Regions from separate parts of the Massilia orientalis genome, predicted to be linked through region 2. Evidence: predicted binding sites of a transcription regulator. Region 2 holds the regulator's gene; each other region holds the start of a gene.
What was found. Region 2 encodes HrcA, which represses chaperone genes, less so after heat shock. Its sites were predicted from a motif close to TTAGCACTCNNNNNNNNNGAGTGCTAA; they were not measured.
Positions count from the first base shown of each region.

Region 1: rpoH (RNA polymerase sigma factor RpoH) is a predicted target of HrcA. The motif match lies at 3,045-3,071, and genes of this name have one in related genera.
Region 3: groES (co-chaperone GroES) is a predicted target of HrcA. The motif match lies at 2,505-2,531, and genes of this name have one in related genera.

Region 1 is NZ_JASNRB020000005.1:168,377-172,634, reverse strand. It holds gene QPK29_RS09260 (UbiD family decarboxylase) at 1-1,186, opposite strand, end outside; gene QPK29_RS09255 (UbiX family flavin prenyltransferase) at 1,369-1,974, shown strand; gene rpoH (RNA polymerase sigma factor RpoH) at 2,022-2,912, opposite strand; gene QPK29_RS09245 (hypothetical protein) at 3,333-4,013, opposite strand; gene ftsX (permease-like cell division protein FtsX) at 4,205-4,258, opposite strand, start outside.
Region 2 is NZ_JASNRB020000014.1:85,805-90,062, reverse strand. It holds gene QPK29_RS21900 (hypothetical protein) at 1-309, opposite strand, end outside; gene QPK29_RS21895 (HAD family hydrolase) at 542-1,264, shown strand; gene hrcA (heat-inducible transcriptional repressor HrcA) at 1,325-2,338, shown strand; gene fur (ferric iron uptake transcriptional regulator) at 2,355-2,783, opposite strand; gene QPK29_RS21880 (outer membrane protein assembly factor BamE) at 2,865-3,482, shown strand; gene dapB (4-hydroxy-tetrahydrodipicolinate reductase) at 3,482-4,258, shown strand, end outside.
Region 3 is NZ_JASNRB020000007.1:245,687-249,944, reverse strand. It holds gene QPK29_RS13325 (LysR family transcriptional regulator) at 1-39, shown strand, start outside; gene lgt (prolipoprotein diacylglyceryl transferase) at 42-854, shown strand; gene QPK29_RS13315 (EVE domain-containing protein) at 947-1,423, opposite strand; RNA gene ssrS (6S RNA) at 1,494-1,674, opposite strand; gene QPK29_RS13305 (cell division protein ZapA) at 1,719-2,030, opposite strand; gene QPK29_RS13300 (hypothetical protein) at 2,027-2,257, opposite strand; gene groES (co-chaperone GroES) at 2,622-2,912, shown strand; gene groL (chaperonin GroEL) at 2,950-4,258, shown strand, end outside.

The sequences.
Region 1 (4,258 bases), on a different contig from region 2:
AGAAGACGTCGATGTCGGGATCCACGACGAACACGTGCTTGACGTTGGCGAGGCATGCGAACACGGCGGCGATGGCGTTGCGCGCCTCGCCCGGGACGCGCTGCCGCATGGCGATGCGCACGTTGAACATGCCGCCGTTGGCGGCGCTGGCGTACACCGCCTTCACTTCGCGCACGGCGACTTCCAGCGCGCGCCACACGGTCACCTCGGTGCGCAGGGCGCACAGCTGGGCGGTATCGGTGGTGTCCATGTCGCGGCCGCTGATCGTGGACGTCTGGAACACGGCGTCGCGGCGATGGGTGATCGCGGTCAGGTGAAAGAGCGGGTTGCGCTTGACGCCGCCGTAGTAGCCCAGGAACTCGCCGTACGGGCCTTCCGGTTCGACGTGGCCGTTCGGGTCAAGGTAGCCTTCGAGGATGAATTGCGCGTCGGCCGGTACCAGCAGGTCGTTGGTCACGCACTTGACGACGCCCAGCGTCTCGCCGCGCAGGGAGGCCAGCAGTTCGAGTTCGTCGGTCGGCAAGCGCATCGTCGCCGCGACGTGGTCGATCGGGTGCGTGCCGACGGCGAAGGCGATCGGCAGCGGTTCCCCGCGCGCGGCGTGCTCGAGGTAGATCGCGCGCAGGTCCGACGGTGCGATCAGGTCGATGCCGGCGGTGCGGCGGCCGCGCAGCATCAGGCGGCGCACGCCGACGTTGGTCCAGCCCGTCGTCCTGTCGACCGTGAAGTCGATCGAGGAGGAGATGTAGGGGGCGCCGTCGAGACCGTGCTGCAGGTGGACGGGCAGCTTCGTGAAATCGCAGTCGCCGCCGGTCAGGACCACCTGCTGGACCGGCGCCGCCGTGCGCGACACCTGCTCGATGGCGGCTTTCTTGCGCAAGCGTGCGAGCACTTCCGCCAGCAGCTTGTCGGTGGTCGTGCCGAAGGCGGCGGCGAGGCGCTGCCGGCTGCCCGCGAGGTTGCCGCACAGCGGGATCGCGTCGGCGCCGGGTTGTTCGAACAGCACGGCTTTCGGGTTGCCTTCGAGGAGGCGGGCAACGTCGGCCAGCTCGACCGGCCCGGCATGGCGCTCGAACTCGCTCGCATCGAGCGAGGCGGCGAAGCGGCGCAGGTCGAAACGCTCGAGGTCCGGACCGGGGCCGGCCGGCCGTTGAGCGGACGTGCTGAAATCGGAATGGGAATTCACTGTGGTCTCCAGAGGGTCATGGTGGCTATCACAGCGAATCTAATGCACCCGCGCATAGAACTGAAGCAACAATAAATGATCGATTCATCGAAAAATCTAATTAATTTCGGTGGTCGTCCGTGGTGTGCAACGGTCTGCTACCATCGGCGCTTCCATCGATTATTCACCAGCGATCATCAATCATGCATGCGTCAACCCGTCCCCGTTTCATCGTCGGCATCAGCGGCGCCTCCGGCGTGGTGTACGGCATCCGCCTGCTGCAGTTGTTGCGCGAACTCGACGTCGAAACACACCTCGTGATGAGCAAGTCGGCCCAGGTCACGCTGGCCTATGAATCGGACCTGAGCGTGGCCGACGTGCGGGCGCTCGCCGACGTCACCCACGCGAACACCGACATCGGCGCGGCGATCTCCAGCGGTTCGTTCAAGGTGCAAGGGATGATCGTGGCGCCTTGTTCGATCAAGACGATGTCGGAGATCGCGACCGGCGTGACGGGCAGCCTGCTGGCGCGCGCGGCCGACGTGATGCTGAAGGAGCGCAAGCGCCTCGTCCTGATGCTGCGCGAAACCCCGCTGCACCTGGGTCACTTGCGCACCATGACGACGGTCACCGAAGCCGGCGCCATCGTGTATCCCCCGGTGCCGGCCTTCTATGCGCGGCCGCAGTCGCTCGACCAGATGGTCGACCATACCCTGGGACGCGTGCTCGACCTGTTCGGCCTCGACACGCAGACGGTGACGCGCTGGAACCCGCCGCGCAACCATCCCGCCCGCGAGGGTGACCAATAAAACAAAAGGCACCCGAAGGTGCCTTTGTTGGTAGCCGACAGGATGGCTTACACGTAAGCCGCCAGCGCGGTTTTCATCTTCTTCAGCGCGGCCGATTCGATCTGGCGAATGCGCTCGGCCGACACGCCGAATTCCTCGGCCAGCGTGTGCAGCGTGGCGCCCGAGCCGTCGTCGTTGGCCAGCCAGCGCGCTTCCACGATACGGCGCGAGCGTGGGTCGAGTTTCGACAGGGCCGTTTCCAGGCCTTCCGATTGCAGGCGCACCACTTCTTCGGCTTCCAGGACCTTGGTCGGTTCCTGCTGGTCCGAGGACAGGTAGGCGATCGGCGAGAACTTGTCGTCTTCGTCGTCGGTCGGCGCTTCCAGCGCGATGTCGCGGCCGGACAGGCGCGTTTCCATCTCGATCACTTCTTCGCGCTTCACGTCGAGCATCTTGGCCAGGTCGTCGACTTGCTGCGGCGACATGGCATCCAGGCCCTGCTTGTTGCTGCGCAGATTGAAGAACAGCTTGCGCTGCGCCTTGGTCGTTGCAACCTTGACCAGACGCCAGTTCTTCAAGATATATTCGTGCATCTCGGCCTTGATCCAGTGCATGGCGTAAGACACCAGGCGGACGCCCTGGTTCGGGTCGAAACGCTTGACTGCCTTCATCAGGCCGATATTGCCTTCCTGGATCAGGTCGGCGTGCGGCAGGCCATAGCCCAGGTAGCCGCGCGCGATCGACACGACCAGGCGCAGGTGCGACAGCACCAGTTTCTGGGCCGCGTCCAGGTCATTCTTTTCCTGCAAACGCGTAGCCAGGGAAACTTCTTCCTCGTGGGACAGCATCGGCAGGCGGTTCACCGCCGAGATATAGGCGTCGATATTACCGAGATTGCCACTGAAACCCAGTCCCAGTGCACGATTGCCGGCCGGAACCAATGCGGATTGTGCGGACATAGTCACTCCCTCGTAGATAAACTGCTGCATCGTCTCGCCATCTCCAGAGCCCCGAAGGCGCAGCTGGCTGGCTTGTTGTCGGGATGCTGACGGTGCTATCAAAACCATTTCCCGCGATAGTCTGACGTAATATTAGCACTCTCTTGAGGTGAGTGCTAGGCGCCACCATATCCCTTACGATGGGTTTAAGTTTCATTAAAGTATTGCCCGCAGGAATCAGAAAAACGGGTTCGATTCAACTGTAGAGCAGGTACGAGCGGTTCAGTTGATGCGGCTCAAATGTGGCGTTCGTATCGTTTGAAATCGGTAGAAGACAGGTTAGGCGACACGTGCTGCGCTTTCTGTTGGCTGGCGCACGTTGCCATGTAGGTGAATGCCTCGCGTCCGCTGCCGGATTTGACTGGTCAGCAGCGGACGGGTTCACGGAACGGGCCTCGATATTCCTGAATGGTTGACTTGGATCGGCTGGATGGCGGCCCAGGTAGTGGGAAGACGATCATAACTGGCAAGCCACGGCGGTAGCTTTGGATCGATCCACCCGACGACCTCGATAGCTTTACCGTGCAAGTCAATGAGAGAAGGGCTTAGCCAAAGTAATTGCTCGTGATGGAAAACACGGTTGCGCGGTTCCCGTATCTGGTTAAGTGCCGACGAGACAGTATGGCGCTGACGCTGTGGCTTCGGGCAGCGCGGGAAAATCAGCCGCAGGTCTTTCCAAAGGTTGGTCTGGAACTGGACGTTGAATAACGAACTCCAGAAGCCGAAGGGTAGTTCGGCAATAATCTTGTCCGGGGTAAGCGCTTCGGCTCGGCGTTGCAGTTTTGCTTTCGCACTGACTACCTCACGAACCTGCCAGGCAAACGATGGGTCGCTCACCCAAGAGTCCCACCAGTCGGATCGTTTGTACAGGGTAATCAGGCGTTGATGTACGCCATTTTTCAGAGCGATTTCAAGCACGTTCAACATCGGCATTGTCGCTTCTGCCAGAAGCATGTTGTTCACATATGCTTTTGCTGCCCTGGCGACGTCGCCATTGCACGAGGCCCGATAACGGCCCAACCGTGCTGCGGAAAAGTGCTTTTCGAGGTCGCTCCAGTCCATCGCGCATCATTTTTGATCAGGCATGCTCACGATGATATACTCTGAACGCAGCCCTGGGTTTTGTCCTCTCCCAGCCTCCATACTGGTGATGACGCTAGGTCAGTTTTCGGTCCCGTTCCGCGGGACCACCCCGAATTCAAAACAAAACCCGCCTTCGTGGCGGGTTTTGTTTTTGGCCCAGCGTCGAGGAGTTATTTCAGACGCGCCAGATGCCTCTGCACCGACAACATGGCCCCGACCAGCCC
Region 2 (4,258 bases):
CGTGTAGTAGTTGGCGCGCGCCTTGCCGTTGGTGACGATGCAATCCGAGATCTTCTCGACGTTCGACGGGACGCTCTTGACCGTGATGTTGAACTGGTCGTCGGTCGAGATGCGGTTGTTGAACTGGAACGAGGTGTAGGGCGTCGTCACGGCCAGGTCTTCGCCGTTATTCGTCAGCACCAGACCGTCCTTGGTGACGTTATAGACCGCGCCGGTCAGGTACAGGTCGCCGCTCCCGCCGCCGCAGGCGGACAGGCCCAGCGCGCATGCCAGCGCTACAACGCCGGCACGCAGGATCGAGCTCTTCATAAAATCTCCACAGTGGAATGGGTGGCGCGCGGACGCTGCGCCGGTACGGCTGAATAGAAAAATGCCCATCATTTTAGTGCATTTGGCAAGCTGCGGCCCTATTTGGCTTTGTATCACGGTGTAACCATTAGCCCGTGTCCGGGGCGCCATTGCTTTTCGGCGCTGCCCTCGTTATGCTTGGACCGCTCCTTTCCACTCTCCAAGCTTCGTTTCCGGAGCCGCAATCCCGACCATGAACACGCGCCGCGCCTGGCCCAAAGCCATCCTGTTCGACCTCGACGACACGCTGTGGCCCATCGCTCCCGTGATCCTGCAGGCCGAAGAGAAGCTGTTCGCGTGGCTGCGCGAGCACGCGCCGCGCGTGGCCGATCGCTTCACCATCGACACCCTGCGCCAGGCGCGCCTGGAGCTGCTGGCGAGGAAGCCCGAATTCCAGCTCGATCTCGGCAAGCTGCGCCATGCCGGCCTCGTCGATGCCTTCCAGCAGGCCGGCGAGGATGCCGCCAAGGTCGAGCACGCGATGGCGCAGTTCTTCGCCGCGCGCAATGCCGTGATCCCGTACGACGACGTGCTGCCGGGCCTGCTGAAACTGAAGAACCGCGTGCTGATCGGGTCGATCTCGAACGGCAACGCCGACCTGCGCACGATCGGCCTGTCGCACCATTTCAAGGTGTCGGTGGCGGCGTCGGCGTTCGGCGTCGCCAAGCCGGATGCGGCGATCTTCCTGGCCGCCTGCGAGGAGCTGGGCGTGGCGCCCGAGGATGCGGTCTACGTCGGCGACGACGTGCTGCTCGACGTGCGGGGCGCCCAGCGCGCCGGCCTGCGCGCCGTGTGGATGAACCGCACGGGTTCGACGAAGCACATGGAGCACGAAGTCGTGCCGGATGCGATCGTAAGCGACTTCGACGAGTTGCTGGACTGGCTCACGCGCGAACACGAACAACAGCGCGGATAAAGCACAAGCGCGCATCGAGCGTGCATAATGACATAAATGAAACGAAATCCTGGCTAGACCATGCAACTCGATAACCGTGCACAAACCCTGTTGAAAGCCCTGGTCGAGCGCTACATCGCCGACGGCCAGCCGGTCGGTTCGCGCGCGCTGTCGAAGATCTCCGGCCTCGACCTTTCTCCGGCCACGATCCGCAACATCATGGCCGACCTCGAGGAAATGGGCTACGTCGCCAGTCCGCACACGTCGGCCGGCCGCATTCCCACGCCGCGCGGCTACCGCCTGTTCGTCGACACGCTGCTCACCGTGCAGCAGATCGACGAGAACGCGGTCGAAGCCGGCATGCGCCTGCCCGCGCACCAGCCGCAGAAGGTGATCGCTAACGCGGCGCAAATGCTGTCGTCGCTGTCGCAGTTCGCCGGCGTCGTGCAGAGCCCGCGGCGCGAATCGGCGTTCCAGCAGATCGAATTCCTGCGCCTGTCGGAAAAGCGCATCCTGCTCGTCATCGTCGACCCGCGCGGCGACGTGCAGAACCGCCTGCTGCTGACCGACGTGGATTATTCGCCGTCTCAGCTGATCCAGTCCGCGAATTACCTGAACCAGCATTTCGCCGGCCTGTCGTTCGACCAGGTGCGCGCGCGCCTGACGGGAGAATTGCGCCAGCTGCGCGACGACATGGGCCGCCTGATGCAGGCCGCGGTGGAGGCGGGCAGCGAAGCGCTGGCCGAGACGGACGACATGATCATCGCGGGCGAACGCAACCTGCTCTCGGTGGCCGACCTGTCGTCCAACATGAGCTCGCTACGCCAGATGTTCGAGATGTTCGAGCAGAAGACGGGCCTCATGCAGCTGCTCGACGTGTCGAGCAAGGCCGGGGGCGTGCAGATCTTCATCGGCGGCGAATCGAAGCTCGTGCCGATGGACGAGATGAGCGTCGTCACCGCGCCGTACGAAGTGAATGGCAAGATCGTCGGCACCCTCGGCGTCATCGGGCCCACGCGCATGGCCTATGAGCGCGTGATCCCGATCGTCGACATCACGGCCAAGCTGCTGTCGAATGCGCTGAGCCACTCCTGAGCGGAGCGGCAGGCGGTCAGTGCCGGTGCGGGCAATCCGTCTTCTGGCAGTGGCCGTAGATGGCCAGGGCGTGCTCGGCGATCTTGAAGCCGCGTTCGCTGGCGATCTTCTGCTGGCGGCTTTCGATCTCGTCGTCGTAGAACTCTTCCACGTGGCCGCAGTCGAGACACACGAGGTGGTCGTGGTGCGAGCCGGCGTTCAGCTCATAGATCGCCTTGCCGGTTTCAAAGTGATTGCGGTTCAGGAGGCCGGCCTGTTCGAACTGGGTCAGCACCCGGTAGACGGTCGCCAGGCCAACGTCCATGTTTTCGTTCAGCAGGGTCTTGTAGACGTCTTCCGCCGTCAGGTGCCGCACCGCGCTGTTCTGGAAAATTTCCAGGATTTTTAGCCGAGGCAAGGTCGCTTTCAGGCCGCTGGCTTTCAGGTCGGTTGGATTGTTGCTCATGTTTTGTTACTCGGATATGGGCGGAGTGCTTTATGATATAGCGTTTTACAAGCTCCCGCCTCATCGATTTTAAGGTCAGATATGCGCACTAAAGCCGTTTTCCATCGTTCCCACGCACGGGCAGCGCTCGTGGCCGGCCTCGCCTGCATGACGCTGGCGCTGTCCGGCTGCGCGGCCTGGCGTAACCAGACCAAGCCGGCGGCGCCGGTGAGCACCGCCCCCGACGCGGTCGCCGCCGATGCCGGCAAATCGGCGGCAATCGCGAATTCGGGCGCGCAGACGACGACCGTCACCAAGCTGCAGAAATTCCTGTGGATTTTCTCGCCGTACCGGCCGGACATCCAGCAGGGCAATTTCGTGTCGCAGGAAATGCTGAACCAGCTGAAGGTCGGCCAGACCCGCGACCAGGTGAGATTCATCCTCGGCAGCCCGCTGCTGCAGGACGCCTTCCACAAGGACCGCTGGGATTACCCGTTCTACCTTGCGCGCGGTAACGGCGAGCTGACCACCAGCCGCGTCACCGTCTATTTCAAGGACGACAAGGTCGACCACTTCGACGGCGGCAACCTGCCGACGGAACGCGAATACATCAATCGCCTGATCGGCATCTCGAAATACGAAACCAAGACCGAGCAGGAGTCGCTGGACGAGCTCAAGCGCAAGCGCGACGAGGCTGCGAAAGGCGGCGGAGGACAATAATGACCCAACTGAAAATCGCCGTTGCCGGCGCCAGCGGCCGCATGGGCCGCATGCTGATCGAAGCCATCGCCGCCGCGCCGGACGCCGTCCTCGCCGGCGCCCTCGACCGCGAAGGCAACCCGTTCATCAATTCGGACGCCGGCGCGTTTTCCGGCCAGCTGACCGGCGTCGTGATCCAGTCCGACCTGGCCAAGGGCCTGGCGGACGCCGACTTCCTGATCGATTTCACGCGCCCGGAAGGCACGCTGCAGCACCTGGAATACTGCGCCGCGCACGGCATCAAGATGATCATCGGCACCACCGGTTTCGATGACGCCGGCAAGGCCGCCATCCGCGCCGCCGCCGAGAAGACCGCGATCGTCTTCGCCCCGAACATGAGCATCGGCGTGAACGTCACGCTGAAGCTGCTGGAAATGGCTGCCAAGAATTTCTCCGAGGGCTATGACATCGAGATCATCGAGGCCCACCACCGCCACAAGGTCGACGCCCCGTCCGGCACCGCGCTCAAGATGGGCGAAGTGATCGCCGACGCGCTGGGCCGCGACCTGAAGGAATGTGCCGTCTACGGCCGCGAAGGCGTGACGGGCGAGCGCGACCCGTCGACGATCGGCTTCGCCACCGTGCGCGGCGGCGACATCGTGGGCGACCACACCGTCCTGTTCGCCGGCATCGGCGAGCGCATCGAGATCAGCCACAAGTCGAGCAGCCGCGTCAGCTACGCCCAGGGCTCCCTGCGCGCCGCGCGGTATATTGCCGACAAGGCAACTGGGCTGTAC
Region 3 (4,258 bases), on a different contig from region 2:
GTGCTCAAGGGCTTCCTGGAACTACTGAGGACAATTTAATTATGCTCGTTCACCCGCAACCGAACCCGGTCGCCTTCAGCATCGGCCCCGTCGACATCCACTGGTACGGGATCATGTATGTGGTCGCCTTCGCCCTGTTCATCCTGCTCGGCCGCGTCCGCATCAAGACGCAGGCCCACGTGCAGGCGCAGGGCTGGACCAACACCGACCTCGACGACATGCTGTTCTACGGGATGCTGGGCGTGGTGATCGGCGGGCGCCTCGGCGAAGTGCTGTTCTACCGCCCGGACTATTATTTCTCGCACCCGGCCGAGATCTTCATGACGTGGCACGGCGGCATGTCGTACCACGGCGGCTTCCTCGGCGTGCTGATCGCGATGGCGCTGTGGGCCAGGAAGCGCGGCCGCAACCTGCTCGACGTGTACGACTTCATCGCGCCGATGGTCCCCATCGGCTATGCGTGCGGCCGTCTCGGCAATTTCATCAACGCGGAGCTGCCGGGCCGCCTGGCCGATCCGAACCTGCCGTGGGCGATGCTGTGGCCGGGCGTGGAAGGGCTGCGCCATCCGTCGCCGCTGTACCAGATGCTCGTCGACGGCATCCTCGTCTTCGTGATCATGTGGCTGTTCGCACGCAAGCCGCGGCCGCGCCTCGCCGTCGGTGCGCTGTACACGCTGCTGTATGGCTGCGCGCGTTTCTTCACCGAGTATTTCCGCGTGCCCGATTGGGAGACGCATGTGATGGGGTTGCCGATCACGTCGGGGCAGGTGTTGTCGCTGCCGATGATCGTGGCGGGACTGATCATGCTGGGGTGGGCGTATTCGGGTTCAAACAAACGGGCCGTGCACGCCTGAACGTCGTCCCCGCGCAGGCGGGGACCAAGTTTTACGCATGTCGATAACGCGTACAAATTGGGCCCCTGCCTTCGCAGGGGCGACGGTTTGAATTACGTGGCCGGGATCGACACGCCCATCAACGCCAGCACCTTGTCCCACTGCGCTTTCGTCACCGGCGAAATGGACAACCTGCTGCCCTTCTGCAGCAGCACCATGTCTTCCAGCGCCGGCACGCCACGCATCTCGGTCAGCGGCAGATAACGTCCTTCCGCCACCGCGGTCACGTCGACGGAAATCCAGCGTGGCTGCTCCCGCGTCGCCTTCGGATCGAAATAGTGGCTGGAAGGGTCGAACTGCGACGCATCCGGATACGCACCGCCGGCCACCTTCGCGATACCCGCCACGCCCGGCACCGCGCAGCTGGAGTGATAGAACAGGACACCGTCGCCGACCTCCATCTGGTCGCGCATGAAATTGCGGGCCTGGTAGTTGCGCACGCCGAACCAGGCGACCGTCTTGCCGGGCGCTGCGAGGACGTCGGCGAAACTCACTTCATCGGGTTCGGATTTCATCAACCAGTAGCGCATGCGCGGGTCCCCATTCGTCAGCACAAATGAAAAAGCGGCTGCGAACTTATCGTACGCAACCGCTTCGGAATATATCCCCGCCTGTGCCGTTTTTGCCGGCATCCCGAACCTGATGGCTCAAGGTGGTCGTAGTCAGTTCAATTTCGGGTTCGTCGAACTAGCGACGATCGCGCCCACCAAACATGTTCCACAACCTATGCGAAAGAATGGTTCAAGGAATATATGGCAAATCTCGAACACCGCAGGGTAGACGGCAGTTTACTACGATGGCCGGGCATGTCAAACGTTTTTAGGCTCAGGCCAGGTTTTGGTCGGCCGAGAGTGCGGCATCCAACACCGTGTGCATCGCCTCGAGTTTCTGCTTGACTTCCAGGATCGTCAGGTCCGCCAAGGGTCCCTGCGGCGCTTTCACGGACAGGAATTCGGCGGCCACCGACAGCGCCGCCATCACGGCGATGCGGTCCGTGCCCTTGACCTTGCCCGAGTCGCGCAATGCGCACATTTTGCCGTCGAGATAGGCCACGGCTTCGCGCAGCGTCTTCTCCTCGCCGTCGCGGCACGCCAGGCGATACGGCAAGCCCATGATGGTCACGTCCAGTTGGATCATTGCGGGGCCTCGGCGTCGTCGGTCGTCGTTTCGGGAGCGGGTTCGAGGTGCGCCAGCAGCGCTTCGACGCGCTGCTGGGCCGCGATCAGCCGGTTCTTGAAGTCGACGTTTTCTGCGCTGAGCAAGGCGTTCGCCTGGCGCAGCAGGTAGTTCTCGCTGCGCAGCGCCTGGGTCAACTGGGCGAGCCGGTCGATCTTATCGGAGAGGTCTTGGAATTCGGAAATCATCCGTAACTATAGGATCGTCTTGAATTTTTCGTCAACAGGCGCGCGCTCCCGTGCGATCGTGCGCCCTGTCGCGGGCGTTCGATGTTACCCTCATATGCTTATGCGTTCATCAACCGCCGCCAGGTCGCGCATCCGGCGGCGCGCCTCCCGCATTGTCCCGATGCGTCCGAATCGGTTGCGAAACCGCAAAAAAGTCGATTAAAACTCGAACACAGTGGCTTGAAATGCCAAATTATCGTCCCTATAATTAGCACTCGTTAGTAGAGAGTGCTAACAAACCTTTCTACGCCGCAGTGAGTCGATCCCGAGGATGGCTGGCTGCGGTCCCTGGATAGCTCGTCAAACCAACTAAAAGGAGTTTTGCATGAACCTTCGCCCATTGCACGATCGCGTGATCGTGAAGCGTCTCGACCAGGAAACCAAGACTGCATCCGGCCTGATCATCCCCGATGCGGCGGCCGAGAAGCCGGACCAAGGTGAAGTGCTGGCCGTCGGTAACGGCAAAGTGCAGGAGAACGGCAACGTCCGTCCGCTGGAAGTGAAAGTCGGCGACCGCGTCCTGTTCGGCAAGTACTCGGGCCAGGCCGTCAAGGTCAACGGCGAAGAGCTGCTGGTCATGCGCGAAGAAGACATCATGGCCGTCGTGGCCCAGTAATTCGTCCAATAACTTCCTGAATCTGGAGAAATAAAACATGGCAGCTAAAGATGTAGTGTTCGGCGACGTAGCACGCGCCAAGATGGTCGAGGGTGTCAATATCCTGGCCAACGCAGTCAAAGTCACCCTGGGCCCGAAAGGCCGCAACGTCGTGCTGGAACGTTCGTTCGGCGCCCCGACCGTCACCAAGGACGGTGTCTCGGTCGCCAAAGAGATCGAACTGAAAGACAAGCTCATGAACATGGGCGCGCAGATGGTCAAGGAAGTCGCTTCGAAGACCAGCGACAACGCCGGTGACGGCACCACCACCGCGACCGTGCTGGCACAAGCCATCGTCCGCGAAGGCATGAAGTTCGTTGCCGCCGGCATGAACCCGATGGACCTGAAGCGCGGCATCGACAAGGCCGTCACCGCTACCGTCGAAGAACTGAAGAAGATCGCCAAGCCGACCACGACCTCGAAAGAGATCGCGCAAGTCGGTACCATCTCGGCCAACTCGGATTCGTCCGTCGGCGAGCGCATCGCCGAGGCGATGGAAAAAGTCGGCAAGGAAGGCGTCATCACCGTCGAAGACGGCAAGTCGCTGAACGACGAGCTGGACATCGTCGAAGGCATGCAGTTCGACCGCGGCTACCTGTCGCCGTACTTCATCAACAACCCGGACAAGCAGGTTGCCGTTCACGAGAACCCGTTCGTCCTGCTGTGCGACAAGAAGATCTCGAACATCCGTGATCTGCTGCCGGTGCTGGAGCAAGTCGCCAAGGCTGGCCGTCCGCTGGTCATCGTCGCCGAAGACATCGAAGGCGAAGCGCTGGCGACCCTGGTCGTCAACAACATCCGCGGCATCCTGAAGACCGTCGCAGTGAAAGCCCCGGGCTTCGGCGACCGTCGCAAGGCCATGCTGGAAGACATCGCCATCCTGACCGGTGGCCAGGTGATCGCCGAAGAAGTCGGCCTGACCCTGGAAAAGGTCTCGCTGAACGAACTGGGCCAGGCCAAGCGTATCGAAGTCGGCAAGGAAAACACCATCATCATCGATGGCGCCGGTGCCGCCGAAGCGATCGAAGCGCGCGTCAAGCAGATCCGCATCCAGATCGAAGAAGCGACCTCGGACTACGACCGTGAGAAGCTGCAGGAGCGCGTGGCCAAGCTGGCCGGCGGTGTTGCCGTGATCCGCGTCGGTGCCGCGACCGAAGTCGAAATGAAAGAGAAGAAAGCACGCGTGGAAGACGCGCTGCACGCCACCCGCGCTGCCGTCGAAGAAGGCATCGTCCCGGGCGGCGGCGTGGCCCTGCTGCGTGCCCGCGCCGCGCTGAACGTCAAGGGTGACAACCCGGACCAGGAAG